One region of the Pseudomonas sp. MPC6 genome, then DNA from elsewhere that is predicted to be linked to it. Evidence: predicted binding sites of a transcription regulator. Region 1 holds the regulator's gene; the other holds the start of a gene.
The links. The regulator sigma-54, encoded in region 1, starts transcription at its own class of promoters, with help from an activator protein. The targets are predictions, from matches to a motif close to ANTGGCATNNANNTTGCTNT.

Region 1 (10,453 bases):
TTGAGCAAGGTTTCTTCGTCGGCGTCCAGGTACAGGACATCGCACTGGATATGCCGGCTGCGGACTTCTTCCAGCAGCTCGGGGAAGCGCGACAGGTGGCTCGGCAAGTTGCGCGCGTCGATCGACACGGCAACCAGCGGCTGGGCCAGTTCGGTGTGGATCAGTGCACGTTCGGCCAGTTCCGGCAAAAGCCCGGCAGGCAGGTTGTCGATGCAGTAAAAGCCGTTGTCCTCGAGAACATCGAGCGCGGTACTTTTACCTGAGCCGGAACGGCCACTGACGATGATCAAGCGCATGATTACTGACCGTTTTGCTCGTCCAGGACAACCTGATACAAGGCTTCATTGCTCGGGGCGCTGCGCAGCTTTTCGCGTACTTCCTTGCGATCGAGCATGCTGGCGATCTGCCGCAGCAGCTCCAGGTGCGCATCGGTGGCGGCTTGCGGGACCAGCAGTACGAACAGCAGGTCGACCGGGGCACCGTCGATGGCGTCGAAATCGATGGGTGCGTCCAGATGCATCAAGGCACTGACGGGTGCGGTACAGCCCTTGAGGCGACAGTGGGGGATGGCGATGCCGTTGCCAAAACCGGTCGAGCCGAGTTTTTCACGGGCAATCAGAGCCTCGAAGACATCTTGCATCTCCAGATCCGGGACTTCTTTATGGATGAGGTTGGCAATTTGCTCGAGGGCTTTCTTTTTACTGCCGCCCGGCACGTTCACGAGGGAACGGCCGGGGGTCAGGATGCTTTCAAGTCGGATCATGGGTTGGGAGTGTTAACGACCGGTCGCGCCCTGGAGGAGGCTTTGGGTCTTTTCCTTATGCTTTTTGAGTTGTTTATCCAGCTTGTCGGTCAATGCGTCGATCGCCGCGTACATATCGGTATGTTCCGCGTTGGCGACCACTTCATTGCCGGGAATATGCAGCGTGGCTTCGATTTTCTGCTTCAGCTTTTCGACCGTCATCGTGACCTGCACGTTGGTGATCTTGTCGAAATGCCTCTCCAATCGTTCGAGCTTTTCGCCGATGTAGGTGCGAAGAGGTTCGGTCACTTCCAGTTGGTGTCCACTGATGTTGACTTGCATACAGCTTCTCCTTCGTTGCCAGTGCATAAAGCGGCAGGCAGAAATGCCTGCCACTGGAACGCTGTGGCGTGGCTCTACATCAACCGCTTGCGTTCGCTCGAAGGCGCGATCCCGAGGGATTCGCGGTACTTGGCGACGGTGCGGCGAGCCACCTGAATGCCTTGTGCCTCCAGTAAACCAGCGATCTTGCTGTCACTCAACGGCTTTTTCTGATTTTCCGCTGCAACCAGTTTTTTGATGATCGCGCGGATCGCCGTGGACGAGCATTCACCGCCTTCCGAGGTGCTGACGTGGCTGGAAAAAAAGTATTTCAGTTCATAGATGCCCCGGGGGGTATGCATGAATTTCTGCGTAGTCACCCGGGAAATCGTCGACTCGTGCATGCCCACCGCCTCGGCAATGTCATGCAGCACCAACGGTTTCATGGCTTCGTCGCCGTACTCCAGGAAGCCGCGCTGATGCTCGACGATCTGGGTGGCCACTTTCATCAGGGTTTCGTTGCGGCTCTGTAGGCTCTTGATGAACCAGCGGGCCTCTTGCAACTGATTGCGCATGAAGGTGTTGTCGGCACTGGTGTCGGCGCGGCGCACGAAACCGGCGTATTGGGCGTTGACCCGCAGCCGCGGCACCGATTCCTGGTTCAGCTCCACCAGCCAGCGCTCGTTGTCCTTGCGCACGATGACATCGGGGACGACGTATTCGGCTTCGCTGGACTCGATCTGCGAGCCAGGCCGCGGGTTGAGGCTCTGCACCAGTTCGATCACCTGGCGCAGTTCATCTTCCTTGAGCTTCATGCGGCGCATCAGCTGGCTGTAGTCGCGGCTGCCAAGCAGGTCGATGTAATCGCTGACCAGACGCTTGGCCTCGGCCAGCCACGGGGTCTTGGCGGGCAATTGGCGCAATTGCAGCAACAGGCATTCGCCCAGGTTGCGGGCGGCGATGCCGGCGGGTTCGAATTGCTGGATGCGATGCAGGACGGCTTCTATTTCGTCCAGTTCGATGTCCAGTTCCGGGTCGAAGGCTTCGAGAATTTCCTCGAGGGTTTCGTCCAGGTAACCCTGATTGTTGATGCAGTCGATCAGGGTCACGGCAATCAGGCGATCGGTGTCGGACATCGGTGCCAGGTTCAGTTGCCACAGCAGATGGCTTTGCAGGCTTTCACCGGCCGATGTACGGGTGGTGAAGTCCCACTCGTCGTCATCGTTGCTCGGCAGGCTGCTGGCGCTGGTCTGGTAAACGTCCTCCCACGCGGTATCGACGGGCAGTTCGTTGGGAATGCGCTCGTTCCAGTCACCTTCCTCGAGGTTATCCACCGTCGGGGCGGTTTCCTGGTAGGAGGGTTCCGACACGTCGGCATTGGGGAGCTGTTCGGCTTTGTCGGCCAAGGGGTCGGCGTTATCGAAGTCGTCGCCTTCTTCCTGGCGTTCGAGCATCGGATTGGACTCCAGGGCCTCCTGGATTTCCTGTTGCAGGTCCAGGGTCGACAATTGGAGCAGGCGGATGGCCTGTTGCAGCTGCGGTGTCATCGTCAGCTGCTGGCCCATTCTCAAGACTAGCGATGGTTTCATGGCAGGGGCTTAACACCTTATTCGCCGGCGCACATGCGCCATCCACTACAGGGCGCCGGAGCGCCAAACATAAGCAAATTATATGCCCGAAACTTTAGCGTTTGCCTAGAGCGCTGTAACAATAAAAAAGTGTTGATTTTTTATCGAGACAAGCGCTTGAGCGGCAAGGCGGACACCTCAACGCTACAGGCGGAACTCATGGCCCAGATACACTTCCTTGACCAGTTCGTTGGCCAGGATGGTGGCAGAGTCGCCTTCGGCGATCAGTTGCCCATCGTTGACGATGTAAGCGGTTTCGCAGATATCCAGGGTTTCGCGGACGTTGTGGTCCGTGATCAGCACGCCAATGCCCTTGGCCTTGAGGTGGTGGATGATCTGTTTGATGTCGCCCACCGAAATCGGGTCCACGCCGGCGAAAGGTTCGTCGAGGAGGATGAATTTCGGGTTGGTGGCCAGTGCCCGGGCGATTTCCACGCGGCGGCGTTCACCACCGGACAGGCTCATGCCGAGGTTGTCGCGGATGTGGTGGATGTGGAATTCCTGCAGCAGGCTTTCCAGCTCCTTGCGGCGACCGGCCTTGTCGAGTTCCTTGCGGGTCTCGAGGATCGCCAGGATGTTATCGGCTACCGAGAGTTTGCGGAAGATCGACGCTTCCTGCGGCAGATAGCCGATACCGGCTTTCGCGCGACCGTGCATCGGCTGGTGGCTGACGTCAAGGTCGTCGATCAGGACGCGGCCCTGATCGGCCTGTACCAGGCCGACAATCATGTAGAAGCAGGTGGTTTTGCCGGCGCCGTTAGGGCCAAGCAAGCCGACGATCTGACCGCTGTCGATGGACAGGCTGACGTCGCGCACGACCTGGCGGCTCTTGTAGCTCTTGGCCAGATGCTGAGCTTTCAGAGTTGCCATTACTGGGCCTTTTGCTCGTCGGATTTCTTTTTCGGCTGGATCACCATGTCGATGCGCGGGCGTTCTTCGGTGACTTTGGTGCCGGTGGCGCGGCCAGCGTTAGCCAGTTTCTTGACCGTGTCGTAGACGATTTTTTCGCCTTGGGTGACGTTGCCGTCCTTGTCGATGACTTTGGCGCGATCGATCAGCACAACGCGGTCTTGCGAGGCATGGTACTGGATCGTGACGCCATAACCCTGAACCGGCTTGGCGTCGCCGGCAGTCTGCATCTGCTCGAAGTAGGCCAGGTTGCCCACCGAGGTCACCACGTCGACGTCGCCGGAAGCGGTGCGGGTGATGGTCACGGTGTTGCCGGTGACCTTCATCGTGCCCTGGGTGATGATCACATCGCCTTTGTAGGTGGCGATGCCTTGCTTGTCGTCCAGTTGGGCGTCGTCGGCCTGAATGCGGATAGGCTGGTTTCTATCGTCCGGCAGAGCCCAGGCGCTCACGCTTCCCAGTGCTGCGCCCAGACTGAGCAAAATAGGGAGGGTTTTAACGAGCCTCATACTGTCCTCTTACGTTCGATAGCAGGTGTATCCTGCTTTCTTTCAAATACGCTTTCATGCCCGTGCCGGTCGACACGCCACCAGCGCCGTCGATTCTAACGGGTTGCACGGTCTGCGCATATTGCTGCTGCGGGAACACGGTCATGCGACTGCTGGTGATAATGGTCGTGCGCTTTTTTTCGTCGGTGCGGGCGATACGTACCGAGTCGATCAGTTCGACTTCGGTTCCGCCGGAATTGACTTCGCCGCGTTCGCTCTGCACATGCCACGGAAACTCGGTGCCGCGGAACATGTTCAGGTCAGGTTTGCTGACCAGCGTCACATCAGTGGCCTTGAGGTGTTCGACCTTGTCGGACGTCATGTCGTACTGCAATTTGCCGTCTGGCAGGTACTGCACGCTATGGGTGTTGGTCGCGTACCAGTCGATCCGGGTTTCATCGGCCTTGGCCACCGGCTTGTCGAGGAACCGCTCCGGACTGATGTTCCAGTAGCCGACCGCCGCGAAAAGGGCGGCGATGCAGCCGAACACCAGGAAATTGCGAATCTTTTTGCTCAGCATAGTGGGCTCACAGGTACGCGGCGTTGGCCGCATCGAGGCGGTCCTGGGCGCGCAGGATCAATTCGCAGAATTCGCGAGCGGCACCTTCGCCACCACGGGCCTGGGTGATGCCGTGGGCGTGTTCGCGCACGAAACTGGCGGCACTGGCCACCGCCATGCCCAGGCCGACGCGGCGAATGACCGGCAGGTCCGGCAAGTCGTCGCCGAGGTAGGCAACCTGTTCATAGCTTAGGCCGAGTTTGGCAAGAAGCTCGTCGAGCACCACCAGTTTGTCTTCGCGACCCTGGTACAGGTGTGGAATGCCGAGGTTCTTCGCGCGTCGCTCGACCACCGGGGTCGTGCGCCCGCTGATGATAGCGGTCTGCACGCCGGCTGCCATCAACATCTTGATGCCCTGGCCGTCGAGCGTGTTGAAGGTCTTGAATTCGCTGCCGTCTTCCAGGAAGTACAGGCGTCCGTCGGTCAGTACGCCGTCGACGTCGAATACCGCCAGTTTGATGCGCTTGCCGCGTTCCAGCAGGTCGGTCGTCATTACATTACTCCTGCACGCAGCAGATCGGACAGGTTGAAGGCGCCGATCGGACGGTCCTCCTTGTCCACCACCACCAGTGCGTTGATTCGATGGTCTTCCATGATTTTCAGGGCTTCGGCGGCCAGCATTTCAGCGCGAGCGGTCTTGCCGTGAACGGTCATGACCTGGTCGATGGTGGCGTGATGGATGTCGATGGCGCGGTCCAGGGTGCGGCGCAAATCGCCGTCGGTGAAGATCCCGGCGAGTTTGCCATCGGCTTCGAGAATCACGGTCATGCCCAGGCCTTTGCGGGTCATTTCCATCAGCGCGTCCTTGAGCAGGGTGCCGCGCTGGACCTGCGGCAGTTCCTGTCCGGCGTGCATGACGTTTTCGACTTTCAGCAGCAGGCGTCGGCCAAGGGCGCCGCCGGGGTGGGAAAAGGCGAAATCTTCAGCGGTAAACCCGCGGGCTTCGAGCAGCGCGACGGCCAGGGCATCGCCCATGACCAGGGCCGCGGTGGTCGACGACGTCGGTGCCAGGTTCAACGGGCAGGCTTCGTGCTCGACGTGCACGTTGAGGTTGACCTCGGCAGCCTTGGCCAGCGGCGAGTCGGGGTTGCCGGTCATGCTGATCAGTTGGATGCCCAGGCGCTTGATCAGTGGCAGCAGGGTCACGATTTCATTGGTCGAACCGGAGTTCGACAGGGCCAGGATGATGTCATCGCGGGTGATCATGCCCATGTCGCCGTGGCTGGCTTCGGCCGGGTGCACGAAAAAAGCCGTGGTGCCGGTGCTGGCCAGGGTGGCGGCAATCTTGTTGCCGATGTGCCCTGACTTGCCCATGCCGACCACGACCACGCGGCCTTTGCTGGCCAGAATCATCTCGCAAGCGCGTACGAAATCCGCGTCGATACGGGGCAACAAGCCGGTGACGGCTTCCAGTTCGAGGCGGATGGTGCGTTGTGCAGACTGAATCAGGTCGCTGGATTGGCTCATGTCGGAAATCGTATAGCCTGATGAAAAGGCGGCGATTATAGCGGTAATGATCGAAACCCTCACGCAAGTTCGTCGCGCTTTGTCACTCCCTGTTACTTAATCCCATCAAATACACGCTTTTACCCTGCCGGGTTGCTGAACATGAACCGGCTTGGGCCTTGGGCGCTTGGCCTTTGCAGTGATATAGTTCGCCGCCAGTTCGGCCCTGCCCGGGGAGGCATGTGCTTTCGCAAGAAAGCCAGGCGTCCGAGTGAGAGGCTGCATCGCAAGGAGTTTAGATGAGTGCCGATAACGCCTACGCGGTCGAGCTGAAGGGACTGACCTTCAAGCGCGGTGCGCGCAGCATTTTCAATAACGTCGATATCCGTATACCGCGCGGCAAGGTCACCGGCATCATGGGGCCTTCCGGGTGTGGCAAGACCACACTGTTGCGTTTGATGGGTGCCCAATTGCGCCCGACCAAGGGCGAAGTCTGGGTCAACGGCCAGAACCTGCCGAAGCTGTCGCGCAGCGACCTGTTCGATGCTCGCAAGCACATGGGCGTACTGTTCCAGAGCGGCGCGCTGTTCACCGATCTCGATGTGTTCGAGAACGTCGCCTTTCCGCTACGGGTTCATACCGAGCTTCCGGAAGAAATGATCCGGGACATTGTACTGCTCAAATTGCAGGCCGTGGGCTTGCGTGGCGCCATCGACCTGATGCCCGACGAACTGTCCGGCGGCATGAAGCGCCGTGTCGCGCTGGCCCGGGCGATTGCCCTCGATCCGCAGATCCTCATGTATGACGAGCCCTTTGTCGGTCAGGACCCGATCGCCATGGGCGTACTGGTGCGCCTGATCCGCCTGCTCAACGATGCGCTGGGCATCACCAGTATCGTGGTGTCCCACGACCTCGCCGAGACAGCGAGCATTGCCGACTACATCTATGTGGTGGGTGACGGGCAGGTATTGGGGCAGGGCACGCCTGACGAACTGATGAATTCCAGTGAACCCCGTATCCGTCAGTTCATGACGGGGGACCCTGACGGACCGGTCGCCTATCACTTTCCAGCGACGGATTACCGCGCAGATCTTCTGGGGAAGCGTTGATGCGCAAGATTTCACTGCTAGAACGAGTGCGCCGCTTCGGCCATTCCGGCATCGATGTGCTGGCCGTGTTTGGCCGTTCGGCGATATTCCTGTTTCATGCCCTGTTCGGCCGCGGCGGTATCGGCGGCGGTTTCGGGCTGCTGGTCAAGCAACTGCATTCGGTGGGCGTGATGTCCCTGGTGATCATCGTGGTCTCCGGGGTGTTCATCGGCATGGTGCTGGCGCTGCAAGGGTTCAACATCCTGTCCAGCTATGGATCGGAGCAGGCGGTCGGGCAGATGGTTGCGCTGACGTTGCTGCGTGAACTGGGGCCGGTGGTCACCGCCTTGCTGTTCGCCGGGCGCGCAGGTTCGGCCCTGACGGCCGAAATCGGCAACATGAAGTCCACCGAGCAATTGTCCAGCCTGGAAATGATCGGTGTCGATCCGCTCAAGTACATCATCGCCCCGCGCCTGTGGGCCGGCTTCATTTCCCTGCCGGTGCTGGCGATGATCTTCAGCGTGGTGGGTATCTGGGGTGGTTCGTGGGTGGCCGTCGACTGGCTGGGGGTCTATGAAGGCTCCTACTGGTCAAACATGCAGAACAGCGTGACCTTTGCCGACGATGTGCTCAACGGCATCATCAAAAGCATCGTCTTCGCCTTTGTCGTGACCTGGATCGCCGTATTCCAAGGCTATGACTGCGAGCCCACTTCCGAGGGGATCAGTCGTGCCACTACCAAGACCGTGGTGTATGCCTCTTTGGCAGTGCTCGGCCTGGACTTTATTCTGACCGCCTTGATGTTTGGAGATTTCTGATGCAAAACCGCACCCTGGAAATCGGTGTCGGCCTTTTCTTGCTGGCTGGCATCCTGGCTTTGCTGTTGCTGGCGTTGCGGGTAAGTGGCCTGTCCCCGAGCGCAACGACCGATACGTATAAACTTTATGCCTATTTCGACAATATCGCCGGTTTGACGGTCAGAGCTAAAGTGACCATGGCCGGTGTGACCATCGGCAAGGTCACGGCGATCGATCTGGACCGCGACAGTTTCACCGGCAGAGTGACCATGCAGCTTGAAAAATCGGTGGATAATCTGCCGACCGACTCCACTGCATCTATCCTGACCGCTGGCCTGTTGGGCGAGAAGTACATCGGTATCAGCGTGGGCGGCGAAGAAGGCTTGCTCAAGGATGGTGGAACTATCCACGACACCCAGTCGTCGCTGGTGCTCGAGGACCTGATCGGTAAATTCCTGCTCAATACCGTTAGCAAAGAAGCCAAATGAGGAGTTTTTGAATGATCTCTACCTTGCGACGTGGCCTGTTGATATTGCTTGCGGCCTTGCCGTTGATGGCTAACGCAGTGGCGGCGCCGTCGGCGCACGATCTGATAAAGGACACCACGACCCGGATGCTGGCAGATCTGGCGGCCAACAAAGACAAGTACAAACAGGATCCGTCAGATTTTTATACGGCACTGAATACTATCGTGGGACCCGTTGTGGATGCCGAGGGCATTTCCAAGAGCATCATGACGGTCAAGTACTCGCGCAAAGCCACGCCCGAGCAAATGAAGACGTTTCAGGAAAACTTCAAAAGAGGCCTGTTCCAGTTTTATGGCAATGCCTTGCTCGAATACAACAACCAGGGCATCACCGTCGATCCTGCCAAGGATGAGTCGGGCGACCGTACAAGCGTTGCCATGACGGTCAAGGGCAGCAGCGGTTCGGTCTATCCTGTGTCCTACACACTCGAGAAAATCAACGGCGAGTGGAAAGTGCGCAACGTGATCATCAACGGTATCAACATCGGCAAGCTGTTCCGTGATCAGTTCGCTGACGCGATGCAGCGCAATGGCAACGACCTGGACAAGACCATCAATAATTGGGCCGGTGAAGTCGCCAAAGCCAAGGTCGCCACCGAGAAACAAGCGCCGGCGAAGCAAGCCCAATGAGTGTGTCGGCCATTCGCATGAACAACGCCGGCGAGTTGCTGCTCAGCGGCATGCTGGACTACCGCACCGGCCCCGGCCTGCGCAAGCAGGGCCAGGCGCTGATCAAGTCCAGCAAGGCGGCTACATTGGTAGTCGATTGCTCGGCGGTGTTGAAGTCCAGCAGTGTCGGCTTGTCGCTGTTGCTATGCTTCATGCGCGATGCAGAGGCGGCCGGCAAGGCGTGGAGCATCCGTGGGATGCCGGAAGACATGCGCGAAATCGCTCAGGTCAGCGAATTGACCGAGCTGTTGGCGCAACCCTAACCAGCATCTATGAACAAGCCCCCCGTCAGAGTCCTGCTTAGCGGGGTTCGCAGGCGCGGGGCTTTTTTGTATGATGTCCGACCCGCGCGCACAGGGCGCCGATTGAGGTTGAGCATGCAGGCCACCGAAGTAAAGAGCTTCCTTGAAGGAAAGCTGCCCGGAACGTTGGTAGAAGTTGAAGGCGAAGGCTGCAACTTTCAGCTGAACGTGATTAGCGATGAACTGGCGGCGTTGAGCCCGGTGAAGCGTCAGCAGCAGATCTATGCCCATTTGAACCCATGGATCACCGATGGCAGCATCCATGCGGTCACTATGAAATTTTTCAGCAGCGCGGCCTGGGCCGAGCGCACCTGAGCCCAAGGGCGTCGAGATTCTTATGGATAAATTGATTATTACCGGTGGCGTTCGTCTTGATGGCGAAATCCGCATCTCCGGGGCAAAGAACTCTGCCCTGCCGATCCTGGCTGCCACCTTGCTGTGCGATGGCCCGGTGACCGTGGCCAACCTGCCGCACCTGCACGACATCACCACCATGATCGAGCTGTTCGGTCGCATGGGCATCGAGCCGGTGATCGACGAGAAGCTCAGCGTCGAAATCGACCCGCGCACCATCAAGACCCTGATCGCCCCGTACGAACTGGTTAAAACCATGCGTGCGTCGATCCTGGTGCTGGGCCCGATGGTTGCCCGTTTCGGTGAAGCCGAAGTCGCACTGCCTGGCGGTTGCGCCATCGGTTCGCGTCCGGTTGACCTGCACATCCGCGGCCTTGAGGCCATGGGCGCAGTCATCGACGTCGAAGGCGGCTACATCAAGGCCAAGGCGCCTGAAGGCGGCCTGCGCGGTGCGCACTTCTTCTTCGATACCGTCAGCGTGACCGGTACCGAAAACATCATGATGGCCGCCGCACTGGCCAAGGGCCGCAGCGTGCTGGCAAACGCCGCTCGCGAACCTGAAGT
Region 2 (10,453 bases), 3.0 Mb from region 1:
CGGTGCCAATTTGCGCTCCAGCTTGCCGTTATCCGCCGCCAGCTTCTCCAGCAGGTCCGGGCTGATGGTCAGGCGGTCGCAACCGGCCAACTGCTCGATCTGATTCAGGTTCCGGAAGCTCGCGCCCATCACCACAGTCTTGTAGTCATTGGCCTTGTAGTAGTTATAAATCCGCGTCACCGACTGCACACCCGGATCATCCGCGCCGGTGTAGTCGTTGCCGTTGGCCTTCTTGTACCAGTCGTAGATACGGCCCACGAACGGCGAAATCAGGAACACCCCGGCATCGGCACAAGCCGCGGCCTGAGCGAAGGAGAACAGCAGGGTCAGGTTGGTCTGGATGCCTTCCTTTTCCAACTGCTCGGCAGCGCGGATACCTTCCCAGGTGGACGCGATCTTGATCAGCACCCGGTCACGGCCCACGCCAGCCTTGTCGTACAGGTCGATCAGACGGTGCGCGCGCTTCAATACGGCGTCAGTGTCGAACGACAGGCGCGCATCCACCTCAGTGGAAATACGGCCCGGTACAACCTTGAGGATTTCTTGCCCTACCGCCACGCCAAAACGGTCGCTGGCCAGGCCGACATCGCCCTTGCAGTCGTGAACGCACGCATTCAGCAACTCGGCATAACCGGAAATGGCCGCGGCTTTGAGCAGCAGCGAAGGGTTGGTGGTAGCGTCCACGGGTTTAACGCGAGCGATAGCTTCGAAGTCGCCGGTGTCGGCAACCACGGTGGTCATTTGTTTGAGTTGATCCAGCTTGGAAGTCATGGGCGTGCTCTGTCCTATGGGTCTGGTGACATTACCCGAGCGCTGACAGCCACTCAAGGGCGTGTGCGTGTATCGATGGCCCCGGCGGCAACAACCTGAAAACGGGTGTTTGAAAGGCGGGGCGCGGTATCGATAGTTACGATGCCAAATCCGGGCACAGGTTCAACCGGGGCGACCGTTAACGCCCCTCCAACAACTCCGCCGCCTGATCCAGCAACACCAACGGCTCTTTAGCCTTATGAATATCCACCGACAACAACTGCCGAAACTTGCGCGCCCCCGGGAAACCGGTGCCCAGTCCCAGCACATGCCGGGTGATATGGTGCATCGAACCACCGGCATCGATATGCGCCGCGATGTAGGGCCGCAACTGCGCCAGCGCCTCGGCCCGGCTGATCACCGGCGCCGTGCTGCCGAACAGCTGTTGATCGACCTCGGCCATCACATAAGGGTTGTGATAGGCCTCACGGCCCAGCATCACCCCGTCGAACGTCTGCAAGTGCTCGCGACAAGCCTCCAGCGTCTTGATCCCGCCGTTGAGAATAATCTCCAGCTCCGGAAAATCCTCTTTCAACCGCGCCGCCACGTCATAACGCAGGGGCGGAATGTCGCGGTTCTCCTTCGGCGACAACCCCTCCAGAATCGCAATCCGCGCATGCACCGTAAAGCTCGTGCACCCGGCATCCCGCACCGTACCGACGAAATCGCACAACTGCTCGTAACTGTCCCGGCCATTGATCCCGATCCGATGCTTCACCGTCACCGGAATCGACACCGCATCGCGCATCGCCTTCACACAATCGGCCACCAACTGCGGATGCCCCATCAGGCACGCGCCGATCATATTGTTCTGCACCCGATCACTCGGGCAGCCGACATTCAGATTCACCTCGTCGTACCCATGGTCCTGCGCCATGCGCGCGCACATGGCCAGGTCCAGCGGCACGCTGCCACCGAGTTGCAGGGCCAGCGGGTGCTCGGCTTCGTTGTGACGCAGGAAGCGCTCGTGATCGCCGTTGAGCAGCGCGCCGGTGGTGACCATCTCGGTGTAGAGGAGGGCGTGTTTGGAGAGCAGGCGCAGGAAGAAGCGGCAGTGGCGGTCGGTCCAATCCATCATAGGCGCGACGGAGAAACGGCGGGAGAGCGGGGCGGGCGTGGCGGTGATTGGGGGCATTGGGGATCTGGAATCGGTGGGGCTGGGTGGAGGGAGAGTTTATCAGGATTGAGACGTTGGGGTTTGGGCAGTCCCATCCGCCCGGGGGGCAGGATGCTGTGAGCTCCAGGCGAAGGGGATGCTCAAATAAACCAGAGAATCATCTAGGGGCTAGCCACCAGATGCAGCGAACGCTCCTCTCGTCACCAGGACGGTTTCGAGAGGAGCGTCATTGGTCCTTTGCGGACCCGCTTGACCAGTTATTGCTGTTCAACGTGCATCGTCGCTACTGCTTGGCACGTTATCCTTTAGGGCAGCCCTTGCTGGCATACTTCGCGTCGCCACTGTATTTGCAAGTCCACGCACCGGCGGTATCTCGCGTCCAGGTAACGCTACCTGTCGCGGCAAGGTTGTCTTTGATGGCGCAGGCGATTGTGCCAGTGTTGGAGGCTGCTACCTGGGTCGTTGTTATATCGCAGTTAGGTGTGGTGGTTTGCAGACCGATTGCAGCCGGGGTAATGTTGGCAGTATTCCCTTCATTCACCATCACCTCGAACCCAGTTTTCCCAGGGGAAATCTCCGCTATTGCCGCACCGACCTTGGCTTTGGCCACATAATCCGAATAAGCCGGAATAGCGAATGTGGCCAGAATCCCAATGATCGCAACGACGATCAGGAGTTCGATGAGCGTAAAACCCTGTTGTGCAGATTTCATTCAGACATCCTTTTAGGTCAATTTAACGGCAGAAACAGCGTTGCTGATTGCTGTCAAGCAAGGGCTATGCCAGTCTCGGCGAGTAGCAATACCCCGGCAGAAACCGGCTCTGCGTTCAATTGAAAACAACTTGGCATAGGTTTGATTGCGCCTTATTGGGCATTGGCACGGCTTGGCTCGTGCCACTGAATGTCAGGCCATTCAGCGTGCTCCAGTGTTGGTAAACCGTAGAAGAGAATTTATTTGCCCTCCGGCCACCACGTGTCCGAAGGAAGCGGCCTTGGCGATCCACATGATTCCAGTGTTCTCATCTTTGGAGACGCCCTTGCCGCAGATGAAGCAGTTGCCGAGATAGTGCATGGCATCAGGGTGCCCTTGATCGGCTGAAGCGCGCCACCAATACAACGCCACTTCATGCTTTCCAAGTTCATCGAACATCTGGGCCAGATCGTTTTGCGCATCGGCGTTTCCCGCATCGGCCGAAATGATCAGATCAATATCCTCATAGGTGAGCGGGACTGAGATGAAGGGAAGGACGTCATCCAGCGCAACCATCGTTCTTCCCCGATCGCTGCCGGTACGGCCTACGACTTTGGCGGACACTCTGCGCCACCAGGTGCGTTTGCTGTGCTCACTCATGGCTATTGCTGAATCAAGACCTATCGATCGCATAATTTCTCCTTAGGGTTGAAATGGGCATTAGCGAGTGGCAAGCAGTAACGGTATTGAGACCCACTCTGCCGAACAGAATGTCGTCTTGCAACAATAGGCCCGTTGTCGACTTGGGTGGCGGATTTGAAATGAAATGGAAGCAATAATCCTGCCGATGCTCCAGCTGCGGGGACTGCTGTCCTCAGGCCAGGTGACCCGGCCTTCGCGCCCTATGGCTGGGATTTTGGCCAGTTGGTCTACGGCGGCGAAGAAAGGGCAACGAAGTGAGGTCAAGTAGTTGCACGGTGTAGTTTGATCAGCATTTTGTGCTGGCCCAATGAAAAAGGCGCGCTCTAGAAAGCGCGCCTTCCTTTATCCCGGCAGGATACATTTCGATCCCGCAAGTCATTCAGACGATCTTCAACCCTTCAAACGGGTTCCACCCTTGCGAGCCTTTTTCCTGCTTCAGGTAATACGCATAGTTGGCGCTCAACCCGTACATCAGTGCAAAGACGACGTTCAGGCCGCTGCCCAAGGCATTGGGCAATTCATGACCCAGGATTGTGAAGATCAACGACAGGCTGAAGCTGACGACAACGATGATCCCTATCAGCGCCAGATTCTTTTTCCACAAACCAAGCACGAAAAGGTAAATCGGTCCGAAGAAAATCGCGATGAAGTTGATATTGATCAGCATGCGTTTGCGGGTCGGTAGCTGCTTGAGCGCCGAACTGAAGTCGGGGTTTTTGGGGCTGCCGTGCTGATTGAAAAAAGCGAATCGCTCTTTCCATTTTGGGCTGGCATCGTGGTTTTGCAATTCATCCGTGCTGCTCATGTTCTGTCCTTTTTTGGGGGGCGCTGCTGGTCGAGAGATCGACCAGGTTTTCCTTCAGTGCGTTTGGCAAGGCGTTTTTGTAGGCCGCAGGCCAGTAGCGGTGGCGACTTGAGTCTCCGGCAGCGTAGGAAATTTCACAAGCCATTATGTTCAGCCGCGAGCAGGCTCGGGATCAGAACGCAAAACCTGCCCGCCATTGCTGATGCTGCTGCTTTGACATCAACTGCCAGGCACAATGGCTTGCCGACCGTCACCAACAGCAGAAATAAGGGTGAATTGTTAACGGCGGCCTGCTATTACCCTGTAACCACCTGAACGAAGGAGCGCTGACATGTCGACCACCAAGAAGCTGGCCCTGATGATTGCTGCGCTGTACTTCTCGAGCTTCGCCCAAGCCCGCGAGCTGGAGGTTGCCACGGGCGGCGCGACCGTGACCATCAATGGCATTACCTACACCGGGAAAAACATCAGCGTTGACGGCAACCGGGTGGTGGTCGATGGCGTCGAGCAGGCTGTGCCAGTGACGGGGCCGGTGAGCGTCGTCGTGAACGGTAACCCCACCTCGGTTGAAACGGCCGCTGGCAGGGTTCAGGTCACCGGCAATGTCGGCAGCGTCCGCACCATGAGCGGCCATGTCGAGAGTGGTGATATCAATGGCGATGTCACTACCATGTCGGGTGATGTGAGTTGCAAGGTTCATAAGGGCGACACTAAAACAGTCTCCGGCAACATCAGGTAATCAGCGCCGATGGCCGATAGTCCTGGAGATGTTCCCGGGTGGCACCTGTGTCCAGGTGCCTTGCACCCTGCAGTTACAGCCAGGCTTTGATTTGCGTGCAAACCGCTTGAGTTGAAATACCGTAGCGATCATGGAGTGTTGGCAGCGCCCCGGCATCGAGGAAGGCGTCCGGTAAGGCTATTTGCCTGAAGGTGGGTGTTACGCCGTTCCGCAGCAGGACAGTGGCAACCGCCTCACCCAGTCCACCGATGATGGAGCTGTTTTCCGCGGTAATGACCAGTCGACCGGGTTTTCTGGCTTCAGCCAGAATGGTTTGTTCATCCAGGGGCTTGATCGTCGGTACATGTAGCACGGCCACATCAACGCCATCAGCTTGAAGTTCGTTGGCCGCTTCCAACGCGCGCATCGTCATTAGACCGGTGGAGATGATCAAAACATCATTGCCGGTACGCAGGGTTTTGGCTTTGCCGATCTCGAATTTGTAGCCGTATTCGTCCAGCACCAGCGGCACATTTCCGCGTAGCAAACGCATGTAGACGGGCCCTTGGTGAGCGGCGATGGCAGGCACTGCCTGTTCGATCTCGAGCGCGTCGCACGGGTCGACGATCATCAGGTTGGGCATGGCACGGAAGATCGCCAGGTCGTCCGTGGCCTGGTGGCTTGGGCCGTAACCGGTGGTGAGGCCGGGCAAGCCGCAGACGATTTTGACGTTGAGGTTTTCCTCGGCAATCGCCATGCAGATGAAGTCATAGGCGCGGCGGGAGGCGAATACGGCATAAGTCGTGGCGAAGGGTACGAAGCCTTCCCGGGCCATCCCCGCTGCTGCGCTCATCAACAACTGCTCGGCCATGCCCATTTGATAAAAACGATCCGGGTGGGCCTTGGCGAAAATGTGCAGGTCGGTGTACTTGGACAAGTCGGCGGACATGCCCACGATGTCTGAACGCTGATCCGCCAGCGCGGCTAACGCATGGCCAAAAGGTGCTGAGCGGGTGGCCTGGCCTTCAGAGGCAATCGAAGCGATCATCGCCGAGGTGGTCAGGCGCTTTTTTGGCGGCTTGATCAATGAAGTCGGCGTGTTGGTTGCGTTGCTCATTGGTTTTTTCCTTCTTCAAGATTGCTCAGTGCCAGATCCCATTCGTGCTCTTCCACACGGATGAAGTGGGTCTTCTCGCGGTTTTCGAGGAAGGGCACGCCTTTACCCATTTTGGTGTCGCAGATGATGACTCGCGGTTGCGTGCCGGGATGGTTGCGCGCGGCATCGAATGCGGCGACCAGTGCCTCCAGGTCATTGCCATCGACCCGTTGGGTGAACCAGCCAAATGCCTGCCAGCGATCAACGATCGGTTCGAACGAGAGGATTTCGCTGGAGTAGCCATCGGCTTGCTGGTTGTTGACGTCGACTATGGCAATCAGGTTGTCGAGCTTCCAGTGCGAGGCCGACATCACCGCTTCCCAGGTCGAGCCTTCATTCAGTTCGCCGTCCGACAGCAAGTTGTAGACGAAGGAAGATGAACCTTTGCGCTTGAGGCCCAGGCAGGCCCCGACCGCGATGCCCAGGCCCTGACCCAGCGAACCGCCGGTGATTTCCATGCCCGGGGTGTAGGTCGCCATGCCCGACATCGGCAGCCGGCTGTCATCCGATCCGTAGGTTTCCAGCTCATCGAGCGGGATGATTTGCGCTTCGATCAACGCTGCGTACAGCGCAATCGCGTAGTGACCGATGGAGAGGTAGAAGCGGTCTCGCTCCTCCCACTGCGGATTTTCCGGCCGATAGTTCAGTGCGTGAAAGTAGGACACTGCCAGCAGGTCGGCGGCACCAAGGGCCTGGCCGACATAGCCCTGGCCCTGGACTTGACCCATTTGCAGCGCGTGCCGACGAATGTTGTGGGCGCGCTCCACCAGGGTTTTGGATGAGGCGTATGAAAGATGGGTAGTCATGCTAAAAACTCCGTTAAATCAACGATTGACCAGGGCGGCGGGAATGCGCAGCACCAACAAAGCTCCGCTCACCAGTACGCCGGTGATGAGATACATGCCGATGGCGCTGGAGCCGGTGAGGGTGGTGATCCAGCCGATCAGGTAAGGCGAGCAGAAGCCGGCGAGGTTGGCGAAGCTGTTGACCGCCGCGATGCCTGCGGCGGCAGACACGCCACCGAGCAACGTGGTGGGTAACATCCAGAACATCGACGTCGCGGCCAGAATTCCGGAAGCGGCCAGGCAAAGACTCAGAATGGAGAGCGTCACATTTCCCCCCATCATTGCCGCCAGAGTCAGTCCGATGGCACCCGTGATCATCGGTATGATGAGGTGCCAGCGGCGCTCGCGATGTTTGTCGCCACTGCGTCCGGCATACAGCATGGCCACAATTGCGCAGAGGTAGGGCAGGCTGGTCAGCACGCCGATCTTCATCGGGTCGGACACCCCTGCGTTACGCACCAGGGTCGGCAGCCAGAAGGTGATTGCGTACTGGCCCATCACCACACAGAAGTAGATGGCGGCCAATAGCCAGAGACGACGGTCACGGATGAATTCACCTACAGAGGCGTGTGTGACTTTTTTCTGGTCATCCTCGGCCAGCTCGCGGCTGATCAGCGCTTTTTCGTCGTCGTTGAGCCAGTTGGCTTGATGCACGCCATCCTTGAGATAGCTCAACACCAGAAGTCCAACCACGACCGTGGGCACGGCCTCCAGTACGAACATCCATTGCCATCCCGCCCAGCCATGCATCCCTGCGAAGTGGGTCATGATCCAGCCGGAGAGGGGGCCGCCCACCATGCCTGACAGCGGAATGGCGACGAACCACAACACGGTCATGCGGGCACGACGGTAGGATGGAAACCAGTAGGTCAGATACAACAACAGACCCGGCGCCAGGCCGGCTTCGGCAATGCCAAGCAGAAAGCGCAAGGCGTAGAATTGCCAGGCGGTTTCGACGAAGGCGAACAGAGCAGACACAATGCCCCAGGTGATCATGATGCGCGCGATCCAGACCCGCGCACCGACCTTGTGCAGGATGATGTTGCTGGGGACTTCGCAGAGGAAATAGCCGATGAAGAACATGCCCGCGCCCAGCCCGTAGACCGTTTCGCTGAGCGCCAGATCGTTCATCATTTGCAGCTTGGCAAAGCCGACGTTGACCCGGTCCAGATAGGCGCACAGGTAGCACAGCATCAGGAACGGCATCAGGCGCCACGCGGTTTTCCGGTAGGCGTTGGAGCGCACGGTCGAAACCGCTTCGAGCGACAGGGTTGTCATGATGGTCCGATCTCTTGTTTTTATTGACCGCCAGGCTATAAAGCCTGGCTGCGTCGTCGATCCAGAACCGCACGGGCCGCGTAGGCCCGCCAGGTATCATCAGTGAATCAGCATGCCGCCGTTCACATCCAGCGTGATGCCAGTCAGATAGGAGGAAAGGTCACTGGCCAGGAACAGGGCCGCGTTGGCGACGTCCTGCGCTTCACCAAGACGCCCTAACGGAATGCCGTCGATGATCGCGTGGCGGCGTTCGTCCTGCATCAGGCCGCCGGTGATGTCGGTGTGAATCAAACCAGGTGCAATGGAGTTGACGCGAATCTTGTCCGGCCCCAGTTCTCGTGCCATGGCTTTGCCCAGACCCAGCACACCCGCTTTGGCGGCACTGTAATGCGGGCCACCGAAAATCCCGCCGCCACGTTGCGCGGAGACCGAGGACATGCAGACGATGCTGCCGCAAGACTGTTGACGCATGATCGGGATCACCGCCTGCGACATGAGCAAGGTGCCGCGCAGGCTGACGTCCAGTACCTTGTCGTAATCGCAAGGGCGAATGTCCAATGTCTTGAGGGGCTGGGTGATGCCGGCGTTGTTGACGAGGATGTCGATGCGGCCGAACTGTTCGATGATTTTGGCAACGGCCGACTGAACCTGCGATTCGTCAGCAACGTTGGCTGCAAGACCGAGATGTCCTTCACCCAGGGAAGCAGCGGCATCACGGGCGGCGGATTCATCCAGATCGAGGATCACGACGTGTGCACCCTGTTGCGCAAAGGTGGTCGCTGTAGCGCGGCCAATGCCACGTGCGGAAGCTGCACCGGTGATGATCGCGACTTTGCCTTGAAGAAGCATGGAAGAGTACCTCTGATTGTTTTTATTGGGTCGACCCACAATGAATCGATGACTCAGCTTGGTCCCCAGGCATGCCTTGAGCAATAACGTGAATGTCACTCGATGCTGAAAAAAATTCAGCACTCGTCAATCCGGTTATCGGGTGTTTGAATAGGAAGAACCCCGGTTCATGTCACTTGCAGCGGAATAACATAATGATGCGTTCACCCGGCGACGCGCCTCCGATACTGCCACCCCTGAAAGCCATTCAGGCCTTCGAGCAGACGGCCCGATTCGGCAACGTTGCCCGCGCCGCGGAACTGCTCGACCTGACGCCCTCGGCGGTCAGCCACCAATTGGCCAAACTGGAGGCGATGATCGGCCGGCAGTTGTTCTTGCGAACGGCGCGGGGCGTGACACTCACACCGGTCGGCGAGCAATACCTCAAGGAAGTGTCTGGCATCCTCCACAGTCTCGCGATAGCGACCGAACGTGCCGCCAGTGATGTCAGCCTGGACTGCCTGCGGTTGCACTCGTCGCCCAGTTTCGGTCTGTTGTGGCTGATGCCGCGCCTGGAGCAGTTCCGGGAAAGTCATCCGGATATCCAGCTCAACCTGTCGTGCTCCTACGAGTCGCTGCACTTCAGTCGAGACAAGATCGATGTCGATATTCGCCATGGTTTGCCCAACTGGCCAAGCTTCGAAGTGCGGACAGTGAGAGACGAAAAAATTGCAGTGATGGCGTCACCGAAACTGCTGGAAAAGCGCCCTGTGCGCAGTATTGTCGATTTGCTGGACAGCAACCTGATCATGTCGGAGGCGACGCTGATCAAGTGGCCGCAGTTGTTCGCGCAGCATGGCGTCTCCCGCCCGGATAAACCCTATACCCTGAGCTTCGACCGTTCGTATATGACACTGGAAGCTGCAAGCCATGGGCTTGGTTTTGCCCTAGAAAGTACCTTGCTCGCCCAGGACTACCTCGCTCGGGGCGTATTGGTTGAAGTGGCACCGGAGCTGAGCGCGCCTATTACGGCGCACCATCTGGTATTTCCCCGGGCCCATTCCAATTTTCCAAGGGTGCGGCGGTTCCTGGAATGGATGCAAAAGGAATTGGGACATGATTTTGCGTACTGATTGCAACATCAAGTCCGATGTACCGAGGCGCCCGTAGCGCATCACGATGACCAAGGGGTTGCTGCATGAGCAGGGAAATGCGAGCAGCTGAACTAAAAGCTGACCGGTTGGTCAGGATGTGTGGTTGCTCTTCTCCCATTACGAGGATCCCCCCATGCACAACTACACCGTGGAATACATCTTCAACGGTGAGCCCCGAACTCACACGTTCGAACTCAACCAGCCTCGGCTGCCCGTGTATGAGGCGGCGATGCACCTGCTACAGCTGCATTTGGGGGATGCCGAGAACAGCCTGGTCATGCCCACTGCGGATTCGACGCCGGAGGAGATTTTAGAGCAGGCGGAACGGGTAGGGCTGACGCGGATCGAG

Region 2: ELQ88_RS11750 (pilin) is a predicted target of sigma-54. The motif match lies at 2,694-2,713, and genes of this name have one in related genera.

The regions. Positions count from the first base shown of each region.
Region 1 covers NZ_CP034783.1:5,931,265-5,941,717, reverse strand. Annotated here, with positions in the region: gene rapZ (RNase adapter RapZ) at 1-296, opposite strand, end outside; gene ptsN (PTS IIA-like nitrogen regulatory protein PtsN) at 299-763, opposite strand; gene raiA (ribosome-associated translation inhibitor RaiA) at 776-1,084, opposite strand; gene ELQ88_RS29670 (RNA polymerase factor sigma-54) at 1,159-2,652, opposite strand; gene lptB (LPS export ABC transporter ATP-binding protein) at 2,836-3,561, opposite strand; gene lptA (lipopolysaccharide transport periplasmic protein LptA) at 3,561-4,109, opposite strand; gene lptC (LPS export ABC transporter periplasmic protein LptC) at 4,096-4,668, opposite strand; gene ELQ88_RS29650 (HAD family hydrolase) at 4,676-5,200, opposite strand; gene ELQ88_RS29645 (KpsF/GutQ family sugar-phosphate isomerase) at 5,200-6,174, opposite strand; gene ELQ88_RS29640 (ATP-binding cassette domain-containing protein) at 6,453-7,262, shown strand; gene mlaE (lipid asymmetry maintenance ABC transporter permease subunit MlaE) at 7,262-8,059, shown strand; gene mlaD (outer membrane lipid asymmetry maintenance protein MlaD) at 8,059-8,526, shown strand; gene ELQ88_RS29625 (ABC transporter substrate-binding protein) at 8,538-9,194, shown strand; gene ELQ88_RS29620 (STAS domain-containing protein) at 9,191-9,496, shown strand; gene ELQ88_RS29615 (BolA family protein) at 9,611-9,850, shown strand; gene murA (UDP-N-acetylglucosamine 1-carboxyvinyltransferase) at 9,873-10,453, shown strand, end outside.
Region 2 covers NZ_CP034783.1:2,075,439-2,085,891, forward strand. Annotated here, with positions in the region: gene tal (transaldolase) at 1-771, opposite strand, end outside; gene dusA (tRNA dihydrouridine(20/20a) synthase DusA) at 950-1,945, opposite strand; gene ELQ88_RS11750 (pilin) at 2,226-2,639, opposite strand; gene ELQ88_RS11755 (tetratricopeptide repeat protein) at 2,841-3,278, opposite strand; gene ELQ88_RS11760 (DUF2628 domain-containing protein) at 3,700-4,125, opposite strand; gene ELQ88_RS11765 (hypothetical protein) at 4,457-4,864, shown strand; gene ELQ88_RS11770 (transketolase family protein) at 4,938-5,960, opposite strand; gene ELQ88_RS11775 (transketolase) at 5,957-6,805, opposite strand; gene ELQ88_RS11780 (MFS transporter) at 6,824-8,122, opposite strand; gene ELQ88_RS11785 (SDR family NAD(P)-dependent oxidoreductase) at 8,222-8,971, opposite strand; gene ELQ88_RS11790 (LysR substrate-binding domain-containing protein) at 9,169-10,083, shown strand; gene ELQ88_RS11795 (hypothetical protein) at 10,238-10,453, shown strand, end outside.